DNA from 2 places in the Mesorhizobium sp. M0048 genome. Region 2 is predicted to be linked to the other one. Evidence: predicted binding sites of a transcription regulator. Region 2 holds the regulator's gene; the other holds the start of a gene.
The links. Region 2 encodes PhoB, which activates phosphate uptake and scavenging genes when phosphate is short. Its sites were predicted from a motif close to TGTCATNNANCTGTCAT; they were not measured.

Region 1: NKJ84_RS09095 (ceramide glucosyltransferase) is a predicted target of PhoB. The motif match lies at 4,909-4,925, and genes of this name have one in related genera.

Annotation. Positions count from the first base shown of each region.
Region 1 covers NZ_JAMYUV010000006.1:194,564-202,175, reverse strand. Annotated here, with positions in the region: gene araD1 (AraD1 family protein) at 1-991, shown strand, start outside; gene NKJ84_RS09105 (2'-deoxycytidine 5'-triphosphate deaminase) at 1,047-2,141, opposite strand; SAM riboswitch at 2,277-2,354, shown strand; gene NKJ84_RS09100 (O-succinylhomoserine sulfhydrylase) at 2,424-3,614, shown strand; gene NKJ84_RS09095 (ceramide glucosyltransferase) at 3,650-4,804, opposite strand; gene apaG (Co2+/Mg2+ efflux facilitator ApaG/CorD) at 5,033-5,425, shown strand; gene NKJ84_RS09085 (Hsp33 family molecular chaperone) at 5,432-6,442, opposite strand; gene argF (ornithine carbamoyltransferase) at 6,620-7,531, opposite strand; gene NKJ84_RS09075 (aspartate aminotransferase family protein) at 7,546-7,612, opposite strand, start outside.
Region 2 covers NZ_JAMYUV010000001.1:255,001-262,612, forward strand. Annotated here, with positions in the region: gene pstS (phosphate ABC transporter substrate-binding protein PstS) at 1-768, shown strand, start outside; gene pstC (phosphate ABC transporter permease subunit PstC) at 828-1,817, shown strand; gene pstA (phosphate ABC transporter permease PstA) at 1,821-2,672, shown strand; gene pstB (phosphate ABC transporter ATP-binding protein PstB) at 2,669-3,472, shown strand; gene phoU (phosphate signaling complex protein PhoU) at 3,505-4,212, shown strand; gene phoB (phosphate regulon transcriptional regulator PhoB) at 4,229-4,918, shown strand; gene NKJ84_RS01350 (ROK family protein) at 4,928-6,172, opposite strand; gene xylF (D-xylose ABC transporter substrate-binding protein) at 6,457-7,497, shown strand.

The sequences.
Region 1 (7,612 bases), on a different contig from region 2:
GCTGATCTCACAGATCCTCGACGACGCCGAGACGATCCGCGTCGTTGCCCGCAACGGCGGCAAGACCCGCGTCATCAACGGCGCGCGCAGCGTCTATTCGCTGGCGATGGAAGCCGCGCGCACCGGCAGCGGGCTTGTCGCCCTGATCGAGCGCAAGGGCTTCGGCGAAACCATCGATCTGGACGCAGCCTACAAGAAGGGACGACTGCTGTCGCCGATCAACCATCCCGATCCGGCGCATCTCCATCTCACCGGCACCGGGCTGACGCATCTCGGCTCCGCCGCGACCCGCGATTCCATGCACAAGAAGCTCAGCACGGACGGCGAGGAACAGCTGACCGATTCCATGAAGATGTTCCGCATGGGGCTTGAGGGTGGCAAGCCGGCGAAGGGCCAGATCGGCGTGCAGCCGGAATGGTTCTACAAGGGCAACGGCACTATGGCGGTGGCGCCCGGTGCGGCGCTTGTGTCGCCGGCCTTCGCCCAGGATGCCGGCGAGGAGCCGGAAATCGCCGGTATCTATGTGATCGGCGACGACGGCGCCCCATTCCGCGTCGGCTTCACCCTGTCGAACGAGTTTTCCGACCACGTCACCGAGCGTGTGAACTATCTCTTCCTCGCCCATTCCAAGCTGCGTAACGCTTCGTTCGGCCCGGAGATCCTGATCGGCGACCTGCCGTCCGATATCCGCGGCGCTTCACGCATCCTGCGCGACGGCAAGCTGCTTTGGGAAAAGCCGTTCCTGTCGGGCGAGGCGAACATGTCGCACACCATTGGCAATCTCGAGCATCACCACTTCAAATACTCGGCCTTCCGCCAGCCGGGTGATGTGCATGTACACATGTTCGGCACGGCAACACTGTCCTTCGCCGACGGCATCAGGACCGAGGCCGGTGACGTATTCGAAATCGAGGCGCAGGATTTCGGCCTGCCGCTGCGCAACCCGCTTGAAATCGAGCAGCCGGTGAAGGTGGCGGTGAAGGCGCTTTGAGGCGTCGATGACAGCGTGATCTCCCCCCTCGTGGGGGAGATTGGCAGTTCCAAACTCATCGCGCGGCGCGGAAATGCTTGGACAGTTTCAGGCCCTGCGCCTGATAGTTCGAGCCGAGATCTGTGCCGTAGAGCGCCTGCGGCCGTTTCAGCATGTGCTCGTAGACCAACCGTCCGACGATCTGGCCGTGGTCGAGGATGAACGGCACTTCGTGGCTACGCACCTCGAGCACCGCCCGGCTGCCGGTGCCGCCCGACGCCGAATGGCCGAAACCCGGGTCGAAGAAACCGGCATAATGGACGCGGAACTCGCCGACCAGCGGGTCGAAAGGCGTCATTTCGGCGGCGTAGAGTGGCGGCACATGGACCGCCTCGCGCGACACCAAGATGTAGAATTCGTCCGGATCGAGCACCAGCTCGCCGGCGCCGCTTTTGTAGAGCGGCTCCCAGAAATCGACGACATCCTGCGCGGCGCGCTTGTCGACGTCGACCAGGCCGGTGTGGTGCTTGCCGCGATAGCCGACCAGCCCGTCCTTGTCGCCGTCGAGATCGATCGACAGCGCGATTCCGCCGCCTGAGATGTTGGGTGGTTCGGTGGCGACCAACATTTCGGCGCGGTGCAACTCGTGCAGCTCGCTTTCCGACAAGAGCGCATTGCCGGTGCGGAACCTGATCTGCGACAGCCGCGAGCCGGTCCGCACGATGATCGGGAAAGTGCGCGGGCTGACCTCCAGATAGAGCGGGCCTTCATAGCCAGCGGCGATCTTGTCGAACTCGTGGCCACGGTCGGTCATTACGCGGGTGAAGATATCGAGCCGTCCGGTCGAGCTTTTCGGGTTGGCGGAGGCGGAAATATGGGCGGGCAGCGCCAGGCTTTCGAGCAGCGGCACGATGTAGACGCAGCCGGTTTCCAGCACCGCACCTTCGGCGAGGTTGATCTCGTGCAGCTTCAGCCGGTCGAGCTTGTCGACAACCCTGTGGTCCGGGCCGGGCAAGAAGGAAGCACGCACTCGCCAGGCCTTGTCGCCGAGCCTGAGGTCAAGGCTGGCCGGCTGGATCTGATCGGCATCGAGCATGCGCGGCGATTTCAGCGCGCCCGTCTGGAACAGCTCGGAAATATGCTGATCGGGAAGAATGCCTGTCTGCCGCAAGGGTCTGGCTCCGTTCGAAGGCCGGGCGAGGTCTTGTTCTGTCGCAGGTCCGACCGTGGACGCCTTTGGCACCTGCTTGGTACAACCCTCTTAATCATGCCGGCAATTGACGCAAGCGTGGCGCGGGTCTAAAGCTCGTTATCCCGTGGTGATTTGGCCGGTCGGCTTGCAGCCACGTTAAACAAGTCGCTAAAGGACCGTCGGCCGCAAGGCCATATGGACCGGTTGCGACTTTCGCGGCCGGTTTTTTGTTGTTTGGACCAATTTTGGTGTTTGGATGGAATGATGACCAAGAAGCGCGACTGGAAGCCTCAGACCGCACTCGTGCATGCCGGGACGCTGCGTTCCGGCTTCGGCGAGACCTCCGAGGCGATGTATCTCACCCAAGGCTATGTCTACGAGACGGCGCAAGCGGCGGAGGCCCGCTTCAAGGGCGAGGAGCCGGGCTTCATCTATTCGCGCTATGCCAATCCGACGGTCGACATGTTTGAGAAACGCATGTGCGCGCTGGAAGGAGCCGAGGACGCGCGCGCGACGGCATCCGGCATGGCGGCGGTGACGGCAGCACTGCTGTGTAGCGCCAAGGCGGGCGACCATATCGTGGCGGCGCGCGCGCTGTTCGGCTCCTGCCGCTGGGTGATCGAGACGCTGGCGCCGAAATACGGCATTGAGGCAACGCTGGTCGACGGCACCGACATCGCCAATTGGGAAAAGGCGGTCAAGCCAAACACCAAACTGTTTTTCCTGGAAAGCCCTACCAATCCAACGCTGGAGGTAGTCGACATTGCCGCCGTCGCGGCACTTGCCAATTCGATCGGCGCCAGGCTGATCGTCGATAATGTCTTCGCTACGCCCTTGCAGCAGAAACCCCTGCAGCTCGGCGCCCACATCGTCGTCTATTCGGCCACGAAGCATATTGACGGCCAGGGGCGTTGTCTTGGCGGCATCGTTCTGTCGGACAAGAAATGGATCGACGAGAATCTGCATGACTATTTCCGCCACACCGGCCCCAGCCTCTCGCCCTTCAATGCCTGGACGCTGCTGAAAGGCCTGGAGACGCTGCCGCTACGCGTACGCCAGCAGACGGAAAGTGCCGGCCGCATCGCGGATTTCCTGGCCGAGCGCCCGCAAATCGCCCGCGTCATCTATCCCGGCCGCGCCGACCACCCGCAAGCGGCCGTGGTCAAGAAGCAGATGTCAGGCGGCTCGACGCTGATTTGCTTCGATGTGAAGGGCGGCAAGCAGGCGGCCTTTGCCTTCCAGAACGCACTCGACGTCGTGCTGATTTCCAACAATCTCGGCGACGCCAAGAGCCTGATCACCCATCCGGCGACGACCACACACAAGAACTTGACTGATGAAGCCCGCGCCGAGCTCGGCATCGGACCGGGAACGCTCAGGCTGTCAGTCGGCCTTGAGGACGCCGACGACCTGCTCGAAGACATCGAGCAGGCACTGAGAGTTGCCGGATAAGGGCGGGCCGAACAGAGGCAGCGGGGACGTGCCGATCAGGCGCCGGACGGGGTCTCTTCCAGCTCCGCGACAGTCTTTGTCTGGATAGTCATCACGTTGCCGCGCCAGTCGACGGCGCCGCTCAGCCATCCGCGCGCCCAAATGGCGGGAAGCATCAGGTCTCGTGCCATCATCGCCGGGATCGTGCGCGGCGACAGGTGCCATCCCTTGGCCGAGGCCAAGGCGCATTCCGGCAGGTAGGCCGCGACCAGCACGGCGATGGCGGTTGCCGGCAGGCTGACGCCGGCGTCAGCCGCAGCGATCAGTGCAAGCACTAGCGGCGGTGCCGCGCCGATCAGGATTTCGGGGGCAAAGAACAGTGCAAAGGTGACGCGGCGCAGCCGCGCCCAGCGCGCCTGCCGTGACCAGATCTCGCCAAGCGTGCGCCGGCCGAGCGGCTGTTCGAAGGGAGAGGCGACAAGATTGACCCGCAGTCCGAGCCCATTGACCAGCTTGGTCGCGGCGGCGTCCTCGGCGATCTCGGCGGCAAGCGCGCGGATGCCGCCATTGGCATCGAGCATTGGCTTGTTCCACAACATGCTCTTACCCTGGGCGAAGCCGAGGCCGAGCGCCTCTCCAGCGTACTGCCAGCGTGCCTGCAGCGTGTTGAGAAAGGCGCATTCGACCTCCCCCCAGAAGCCGTCCGGCCGCGAGCCGATCGGCGTCGAGCAGACGAGGCCAGTGTCGTGCCGCCACGCCGCCATCAGGTACTGGACGTAGTCGCTCGGCATAAGCACGTTGGAATCGGCAAGGATGACCCAGCGATAACGCGCCGCCTCCCAACCCTTCACGCAATTGTTGAGTTTTGGATTGCCGCTGATGCGGTCGTCACCGACCAGAAGGCGGGCGCGAATAGCTGGAAAGCGCGCCATTGCGGCGGTGATCGGCTTGACCACCGGGTCGTCGGCATGGGCGACACAGAAGATGAGTTCGTAGCGCGGCCAGTCGAGTGAGAAGGCGCGCTCCAGCGTCTCTTCGGCAAACGGCTCGACGCCGCGCGCCGGGATGACGATCGATACCGGCGGCGCGTTGGCCGCGGGCGGTGCAATACTGGCTGGTCGCTTCAGCTTCTGCGAAGCTAACAGGATGCTGGCGAGATTTGAAAGAAGGAGGGCTATGGAAAGGAGGGCGGCTGCGTATGTCGGTTCCATCGAGATCTGGTCACTCCAGAAATGCCGGCCGCATGACAGCCGTTTTCAACAATTCGACAGAACGCTGAGTCGTCCGGCACAAGCCTGCACACCATCATTGTCATGTGTCACTCAAATGACATTGTTTTTCGGCACCTGCGCTTGAGATCGGGCAAGAAGATGCTGCGCATCGTTGACCAAACTGCGCTGAGCATCGAAAGTTCCATCTACATTGCTTTGGAGCAGTTTATGTACAGCGCCGTCACCCGCAACATCGAAGTGCAGGTCAGGCCGTTCTATCTGGAGGATCACTCCGATCCGCCGCAAAACCGCTATGTCTGGGGCTACCAGGTGACCATCGACAATCAGTCGGATGAGTTCGTGCAGCTTCTTTCACGCTACTGGCACATCACCGACGGTACCGGCAAAGTCGAGGAAGTGCGCGGCACCGGGGTCGTCGGCGAGCAACCCGGACTCAACCCCGGCGACAGCTATCAGTATACGTCCGGATGCCCGCTCTCGACCCCGTCCGGCATCATGGTCGGGCACTACACAATGCGCAACAAGCGGGGCGAGACGTTCGACGTCGCCATCCCCGCCTTCTCGCTCGATTTGCCGGGCACGCGGCGCACCGTCAATTGAGGGCCGTCATCCAGCCGCTGCAAACTCCGCCGGGTCGAAGTCATATTGCTTCGAGCAGAATTCGCAGGCGACGTGAATGCTGCCATCCTCGGTGCTGTCCCTGATCTCCTCGGCGGAAAAGCCTTCGAGAATGCCGCGGATCTTCTCCCTCGAGCATGAGCACTGGTCGGCGACCGGCACGCCGCCGAACACGCGGACGCCATGCTCGTGGAAAAGCCGGTAAAGCAGCCGTTCGGCGCCGATCGTCGGATCGATCAGCTCGGTCGGTTCAATGGTACCAAGCAGCGCCAGCAGCTCCTGCCAGGAATTGTCGGTCGGGTCATGGATTTCCTCACGCGGATCGCCGTCGCCACCGGGAAGGTCGGGTACGCGCATACGCTCCGCCGACTGCGGCAGGAATTGCGCCAGCAGGCCACCGGCCCGCCATTGCTCGCGGGCACCGCCGACGCCGGGCGTCAGAAGCTTGGCAACCGAAAGGCGGAGGTCCGTCGGAATCTGCTCCGACTGGCGGAAATAGGTGCGTGCGGCATCTTCCAGTGTGACGCCGTCGAGCTGGACGATGCCCTGGTAGCGCTGCGTGTGAGCGCCCTGGTCAATGGTCAGCGCCAGGACGCCGCTGCCGAGCAGCGTCTGCGGTGACGTCTCGCCGGCAGAAGTCAAAGCCTGCAGCCGGTCGGCATCGAAGCGGGCATAAGCGCGCAGCGCGTGCGGCGTGGAGAAATCGGCGACCAGCATGTCGACCGGCCCGTCGGTGCGGGTCTGCAGAATGAACTTGCCCTCGAATTTCAGCGAAGTTCCGAGCAGTACCGTCAGCACACAGGCTTCGGCCAGGAGCCGGGCGACCGGCTCGGGATAGTCGTGGCGGCTGAGAATGGCGTCGAGCATCGGCCCGAGCTGGACGGTGCGGCCGCGCACGTCGAGCGGGCCGACCTCGAACGGCAAGACATGATCGTCGCCGGCGTAGCCGAATTCGCCGAGCTTGGGTTTATGTTCAGCCAATTGATGAGTTTCCAACATGACAAAGCTCCGGGGCGCGGCGATGCCGCCCTCCGGGGCGCATGCGACGAGACGCGCTCGATTTGCGTGATGCGCCTGAGATAGGCACCACCCACTCCCGGATCAAGGCGGCCCAGATCAAGGCGGCCCGGATCAAGGCGGCGCAGATCAGGCCGGCCCGGATCATCGCGGCCCGTATCAAGCGCCCAGGCACCAGGCCAGGACCGCCTTCTGGGCATGGAGCCGGTTCTCGGCCTCATCGAACACCACAGAATGCGGTCCGTCGATGACCTCGTCGGTAACCTCCTCACCGCGATGCGCCGGCAGACAGTGCATGAACAGCGCGTCCGGCTTGGCTTTCGCCATCAGTGCCGCATTGACCTGATAGGGCAGGAAGACATTGTGGCCGCGGGCACGGTGCTCCTGGCCCATCGACACCCAGCAGTCGGTGACGATGCAGTCGGCCTCGTGAACGGCCTCCTCGGGCGAGCGGGTGAATTTCAGCTTGCCGCCATTGGCTTTCGACCAGTCGACATGCTTCTGAGCCGGTTCGCTGCCCTCGGGCACGGCGACGTTCAGCTTGAATTGGAACCGCGCAGATGCCTCCAGGAGCGAATGCAGCACGTTGTTGCCGTCGCCGGTCCAGGCGATCGTCTTGCCGGCCACCGGACCGCGGTGCTCTTCGAAGGTCATGATGTCGGCCATCAGCTGGCAGGGATGGGTCTCGTCGGTCAGCCCGTTGATGACGGGGACCGTAGCGTTTTCCGTCAGTTCCAACAGCCGGTCATGCGAGGTGGTGCGGATCATGATGGCATCGACATAGCGCGACAGCACCTTGGCCGTGTCGGCAATGGTCTCCGAGCGGCCAAGCTGCATCTCGGTGCCGGTCAGCATGATCGTCTCGCCACCCAACTGCCGCATGCCGACGTCGAACGATACGCGCGTGCGCGTCGACGGCTTGTCGAAGATCATCGCCAGCACCTTGCCTTCGAGCGGCTTGCTGCGTTCTCCGGCCTTGAGCCTTGCCTTTCGCACAGCTGCGTCGTCGAGCATGAAGCGCAGATCGCCTTCGGAAACGGCAGAAAGATCGGTAAAATGGCGAAGGGACATCAGGAATTCCAGGATTACTTCGCAGCGGCAGCGACGATGGCATCCGCCAGGCTCTTGGCGCCGGCACGAATGCGCTCGAGC
Region 2 (7,612 bases):
TTCCCGATGGTGATGGGCGGCATCGTTCCGGTCGTCAATCTCGAAGGCATCAAGCCGGGCGAGTTGGTTCTCGACGGCCCGACGCTGGCCGACATCTTCCTCGGCAAGATCACGAGCTGGGATGACGAGGCGATCAAGAAGCTCAATCCCGACGTCAAGCTGCCTTCGCAAGCGATCGCGGTCGTTCACCGTTCCGATGGTTCGGGCACGACGTTCAACTTCACCTATTACCTCGGCGACGTCAGCGCGGACTGGAAAGAAAAGGTTGGCGTCGACAAGGCCGTGGAATGGCCGGTCGGCATCGGCGCCAAAGGCAATGAGGGCGTTGCCAACAACGTCTCCCAGACCGGCGGCGCGATCGGTTATGTCGAATACGCCTACGCCAAGCAGAACAAGCTCACCCACACCGACATGATCAACAAGGACGGCAAGAAGGTCGAGCCCACCGCAGCCGCGTTCTCGGCGGCAGCGGCCAATGCCGACTGGAGCTCGCAGCCGGGCTATGGGGTGATCCTCGCCAATGAGCCGGGCGCCGAGTCCTGGCCGATGACGGCGGCGACGTGGATCCTCCTGTATAAGAAGCCGGACGACGCCGCGACCACCGGCGAAGCGCTCAAATTCTTCGCCTGGGCGTATGACAAGGGCGACGAGATGGCCGGCGAGCTGGACTACGTTCCGATGCCCGACAAGGTGGTTGAGAGCGTCAAGGCCATGTGGGCCAAGGAAGTCGTCGGCGACGATGGCAAGCCGCTCTACTCGGCTATGTAATCTCCTCCAGGGAGGGCGTCGACGGCGCCCTCCCTGTTGCCTTTAATCGCGAGGACCCAATGACCATCGCTTCCGATGCCATGCCATCATCTGCAGCAGCCCGGGCCAGGGACGCTACGGTGCGGCGCTTCGCGCTCACAGATGCCATATTTCGCGGACTCACCCGCGCTTCCGCAATCCTTGTGCTGGTCATCCTCGGCGGTGTCGCGATCTCGCTGTTTGCCGGCTCATGGCAGGCGCTGTCGTCCTTCGGCTTTTCTTTCCTGACGACTGAGAGCTGGAATCCGGTCACGGAAAAATTTGGCGCACTGGCGCCGATCTACGGCACCCTGGTAACGGCGGCCATCGCCATCCTGATCGCGGTTCCGATCGGCATCGGCATTGCGATCTTTCTCACCGAGCTCTGCCCGCGCCCGCTCAGGCGCCCGATCGGCATAGCGGTCGAGCTATTGGCCGGCATTCCCTCGATCATCTATGGTATCTGGGGCCTGTTCGTGTTCGCGCCATTCCTGCAGACGACGATACAGCCCTTCATCATCAACATCTTCCACGGCGTGCCGGGACTATCCAGCCTTTTCGCCGGCCCTCCTTACGGCATCGGCCTTCTGACCTCGGCGCTGATCCTCGCCATAATGGTGTTGCCCTTCATCACCTCGATCACCAAGGATGTCTTCGATACGGTGCCGGCGGTGCTGAAGGAATCGGCCTACGGCATCGGTTGCACGACCTGGGAAGTGACCCGGCGCGTGGTCATTCCCTATACCCGCATCGGCATCATGGGCGGCGTCATGCTTGGCCTCGGCCGGGCACTCGGCGAAACCATGGCGGTGACTTTCGTCATCGGCAACGCGCATCGCATCAGTGCCTCCCTGTTCGCACCGGGCACGACGATTTCGGCGACCATCGCCAATGAATTTACCGAGGCCGACGGCGACCTCTACACCTCCTCGCTGGTCGCGCTCGGCCTGATCCTGTTCGTCATCACCTTCCTGATCCTTGCCGCCGCCCGCTATATGCTGATGCGGATCGACGCCCGTACGGGAGCCTGACCGATGTCGACATCCTCATCGCTCCACAGCCGCCGCAAAGCCAGGAATTCGGTGATGATGGCGCTTTGCGTCGTCGCCGCCGGCATCGGGCTTGCCTGGCTGGCGCTCATCCTCGGTGCGTTGGTCTATAAGGGCACAGCCGGGCTTTCGTTCGCGGTCTTCACCGAGATGACGCCACCACCGGGCGAGGCCGGCGGCCTGCTCAATGCCATCGCGGGCAGCCTGCTGATGACGATCATCGCCGTTGTCGTCGGCACGCCGATCGGCGTGCTGGCGGGAACCTACATGGCCGAGTATGGACGCTTTTCGCGCATCACCACCGTCGTCCGCTTCATCAACGACATCCTGTTGTCGGCGCCGTCGATCATCATCGGCTTGTTCGTCTATGAATTGATGGTGCGGCCAATGGGACATTTCTCGGCCATTGCCGGCGCCGTGGCGCTTGCCATCCTGGTCATTCCGGTGGTCGTGCGCACCACTGAAGACATGCTCAACCTGGTGCCGAACGCGTTGCGTGAAGCCGGTGCCGCGATCGGCGCGCCGCGCTGGGTGGTGATCCGTTCGGTCGCCTACCGCGCCGCATTGTCCGGCATCGTCACCGGCATATTGCTGGCGATAGCACGCATTTCCGGCGAGACGGCGCCGCTGCTCTTCACCGCGCTCAACAACCAGTTCTGGAGCAGCAATATCAACGCGCCGATGGCCAGCCTGCCGGTGACCATCTTCCAGTTCGCTCTCAGCCCTTACGAGGAATGGCAGCAACTGGCGTGGACCGGCGCACTCATAATCACCCTGACGGTTCTGGGCTTGAGCATCCTCGCCCGCAGCCTTACCGGACGCAGAGAGGACAGATGACACAGATGTTGTCCCCGGACATGACGATGACCGAAACGGTCACCGAGAAGACGAAGATCGAGGTCAAGAACCTCAACTTCTACTACGGCCAGAGCAAGGCGCTGAAGGACATCAGCCTGTCGCTGCCCGAGCGCAGCGTCACGGCCTTCATCGGCCCTTCGGGTTGCGGGAAATCGACGCTGCTGCGCGTCTTCAACCGCATCTACGAGCTCTACCCGAAACAGACCGCCGAGGGCCAGGTGCTGCTCGACGGCAAGAACATTCTCGACCGGTCGCAGGATCTCAACCTCCTCAGGACAAAGATCGGCATGGTATTCCAGAAGCCGACGCCGTTCCCGATGTCGATCTACGAGAACATAGCCTTCGGCGTCAGGCTCTACGAGAATCTCGGCAAGTCCGAGATGGACGGCCGCGTCGAGCAAGCGTTGAAGCGGGCCGCGCTGTGGAGCGAGGTCAAGGACAAGCTAAACGCCAGCGGCTTGAGCCTGTCCGGCGGCCAGCAGCAGCGGCTCTGCATTGCCCGCACCGTGGCAGTGAAGCCGGAAGTCATTCTGCTCGACGAACCGGCTTCGGCCCTCGACCCGCTGTCGACGGCCAAGATCGAGGAACTGATCGACGAGCTGCAAGCCGACTACACGATCGTCATCGTCACCCACAACATGCAGCAAGCGGCGCGCGTGTCGCGCCAGACCGCCTTCATGTATCTGGGTGAACTGGTCGAGTTCGACCGGACCGAGAAGATATTCACGTCGCCCCGCGAGAAGCGCACGCAGGACTACATCACTGGCCGCTTCGGCTGAGCCGTTCCGATCATGCATATGAGGACAGGACCATGGGCGAACACACAGTCGCTTCTTTCGACGAGGATCTCGAGCAGATCAGCAAGCTGATCCGCGACATGGCCGACCTCGCCGGTTCGATGGTCGGCGGGGCGACCAAGGCCCTGTTGAATTCCGATAACGTGCTGGCGCAACGCGTCGTCTCCGACGACGCCATCATGGATGCGCGTCAACGCGAACTGGACGATCGCGCCATCACCCTGATCGCCAAGCGCCAGCCAATGGCTCACGATCTGCGCCATGTCGTCGGAGCGATCCGCATGGCCGGCGACCTCGAACGCATCGGCGACCTTGCCAAGAATATCGCCAAGCGTGTGAGCGCGGTCGGCCTCAGCGCCACGCCGCGCGACCTATCGCATTCCATCGATGCGATGGCGCAGCTAGTGCTCATCCAGGTGCAGGGCGTCATCGAGGAGTATGCTGCAGGCGATGCGGCCGCCTTGGCCAAGCTGCGCGCCGCCGACGAGCGTATCGACGTCAAATACACGTCCGTGTTCCGCGAGCTGTTAACCTACATGATGGAAGATCCGCGCAACATCACTGCTTGCACGCATCTGCTGTTCTGCGCCAAGAATCTCGAGCGGATCGGCGACCATGTCACCAACATCGCCGAAAATGCGTATTATGTGCTGACCGGCGAACAATTGCCGGTCAATCGTCCGAAGCAGGACGAAACGACAATGTCCGCGCCGGTGACATGATGGGGGTGCCCAGCCGATGATCGCACCACGCATAATGGTGGTGGAGGACGAGGAGCCGTTGGGCGTGCTGCTCCGCTACAATCTCGAATCCGAAGGCTACCAGGTCGAGGTGGTGACACGCGGCGACGAAGCCGAGATCCGTTTGCAGGAGAATGTGCCCGACCTTCTGGTGCTCGACTGGATGATACCGGCGGTTTCCGGCATCGAGCTCTGCCGCCGGTTGCGCGTGCGCCCCGAAACCGAGCGGCTGCCGATCATCATGCTGACCGCGCGCGGCGAGGAGAGCGATCGGGTGCGCGGTCTTTCGACCGGCGCCGACGACTATCTCGTCAAACCGTTTTCGACGCCGGAATTCATGGCCAGGGTCAAGGCGCTGCTGCGGCGCGCCAAGCCGGAAGTGCTGTCCAGCGTGCTGAAGGTCGGCGACATCGTGCTCGATCGCGAATCGCACAGGGTCTATCGCAAGAAGAGCGAAATCAGGCTCGGGCCGACCGAATTCCGGTTGCTCGAGTTCATGATGCGGCATCCGGGCCGCGTCTTCTCGCGTAGCCAGTTGCTCGATAATGTCTGGGGCGAGACGATCTACATCGACGAACGCACCGTCGACGTCCATGTCGGGCGGCTGCGTAAAGCCGTCAATAACGGCCGCATGCCGGATGTCATCCGCACCATCCGCGGTGCCGGCTATGCGATCAGGGAAGATTGACCCGCCTGGTCAGGCGACGTTCTTTCTGACGCCGGGCCTCATTTGCGCGCCCGGCGCGAAAATCTCCTGGTCGACGAAGCTTAACGCCCGCATCGCGCAGCCTTCGCGGATCAGCGGCAATTCGTTCGGCTCGGTATCGAAGGAGATCGAGCCCGAGTGCTGGCCGCCGGCGGTCTGGGCGATGGCCTTGCGCAAGGCCGGCTCGATCAGATCGAAGGCGGCGGCACTGGCGCCGACCATCGCGACCGGTGCCGGATCGATCAGCGCGAACAGCGAGCCGAGACCGAAACCCAGCGCTTCGCCGGCCTTGCGGTAGGCCTCGCGTTCCGGCCCATCCTTCTCGCGCGCGCGGGCGGCCAGCGCGCGCATGTCGGCGTCGCTGACGTCGGCGATAGGTTCGCTGTCTTCGCTCATCTGCCTGGCGTTGCGCCAGATGGCATAGTTGCCGGCATAGGCTTCGATGCAGCCGCGCCGCCCGCAACGGCAGAGCGCTCCGCCCGGACGATGGATCATGTGGCCAAATTCGCCGCCCGAGGAATGCGTCCCGGTGAACAGTTCGCCCTTCAGCACAAGCCCCATACCGATGCCATGCGAAAGCAGGATGGCGATGAAGTCGTCGCGATAGCGATCCGGATCGCGCCAGCGCAAAGCCACCGCCATCATATTGCAGTCGTTCTCCACCGTGGCCGGGATACCGAATTCGTCTTCCAGCATGTCGGCAAAGGCGATGTCGGTCTGCGGCGTGATCGGCGACCACAGCATGGCGCGTGCAGGGGAGTCGGTAATGCCCTGAATCGCCAGGGCGATGCGGGCGACACTGCGGGCGTCAAGGTCTGGGTCCTCGAGCCGGCGCCGGACGATGGCCATGCATTCGCGGATCAGCTCGTCGCGCGGCATGGTCAGCGTGTCCAGCCGGCGCTGTTCCTCGGCGACCACCTGTCCCGCATAGTCGATAATGGCGGCCGACAGGAAATTCAGTGACAACACCACGGTCAGCACCGCCGCCGCTTCCGGGTTGAGGGCGAGGCCGACCTGCGGACGACCGCGTTTCAACGAAACGGCCTCACTTGCCTTGCTCTCGGCGAGGATGCCTTCCCGTATCAGGTCGGAGGAGATCGCCGATATGGTTGAATGACTGAGGCCGGTGGTGGCTGCGATCTCCGTACGCGACGGCTGGCCGGCCCGGCGCACCGCCGAGATCACCATCGCCCGGTTGCGCCGGCGCAAATCGTCGTGGCGGATTCCGACCGACATCGTTTTGCTTTCCTCCCGGTTGCCGCGGCCGCTCATGAACCGGAAGCCGTCGGTAATGTCCGACAAATAGTGTCGGATGCGGCAAATAGTGTCAGATGCAGGTGGCGCTGTCATCGTTTATTCCGACGCTCGAAAAAACTCGCACAGTCATCAAAATCCATCACAATCGATGTTGACAGCAGCCGGAGATCGGGCCAGTATTTTTTCGAGGCTCGAAAAAATTAGAGCTTCTAAGCTGGTCGTTGAGCAATTGGTCACGCCGTACGCGGCGCAGGGAGGATATGATGAAGAAATTCACGACCGCCATTCTGGCGGGTGTCGCCATGACGCTGGCGCTGGCGTCGGTGGCGCAGGCGAAAGACAAGGTCATCGGCGTTTCCTGGTCGAACTTCCAGGAAGAGCGCTGGAAGACCGACGAGGCCGCAATGAAGGCGGCCATCGAGGCCGCCGGCGACAAGTATATTTCCGCCGACGCACAGTCCAACCCCGGCAAGCAGCTCACCGACGTCGAGAGCCTGATCTCGCAGGGTGCCAATGCGCTGATCATCCTGGCACAGGATGCCTCGGCCATCGGGCCGGCCGTGCAGAAGGCACTGGACGAAGGCATCCCGGTCGTCGGCTATGACCGGCTGATCGAGAACAAGGACGTGTTCTATCTGACCTTCGACAACAAGGAAGTCGGCCGCATGCAGGCCCGCGAAGTCTTCAAGGTGAAGCCGGAAGGCAACTACGTCTTCATCAAGGGTTCGGGTTCCGATCCGAATGCCGATTTCCTGTTTGCCGGTTCGATGGAGGTGCTGAAGGAGGCCATCGACAGCGGCAAGATCAAGAATGTCGGCGAGGCCTATACGGACGGCTGGCTGCCGGCCAACGCTCAGAAGAACATGGAACAGTTCCTGACCGCCAACGACAACAAGGTCGATGCCGTGGTCGCGGCCAATGACGGCACCGCCGGTGGCGTCGTCGCCGCGCTGACGGCGCAAGGGCTGGCCGGATCGGTTCCGGTCTCGGGCCAGGACGGCGACCACGCCGCACTGAACCGCATCGCGCTTGGCACACAGACCGTGTCGGTGTGGAAGGACGCGCGCGAGCTCGGCAAGAACGCCGCCGAGATCGCCTCGCAGCTTGCCGACGGCAAGCAGATGACCGACATTGCCGGCGTGAAGGATTTCACCACGCCCGGCGGCAACACGGTCAAGTCGCTGTTCCTGACTCCGGTCGCCATCACCAAGGATAACCTCAACGTCGTCATCGACGCCGGCTGGATCAAGAAAGAAGAGGTCTGCGCCGGCGTGGCGGCTGGCACTGTTGCGGTCTGCAACTGAGCCGACGTTTCCGAGAAGTCCGAACGCCGCGGCCGCTCGCCGCGGCGTTTTTTCAAAAAGAATTGTTTTTCCGCTTCCGGCGGATAACTTCTAGGCTGCTTCCGGCATCCGCGGC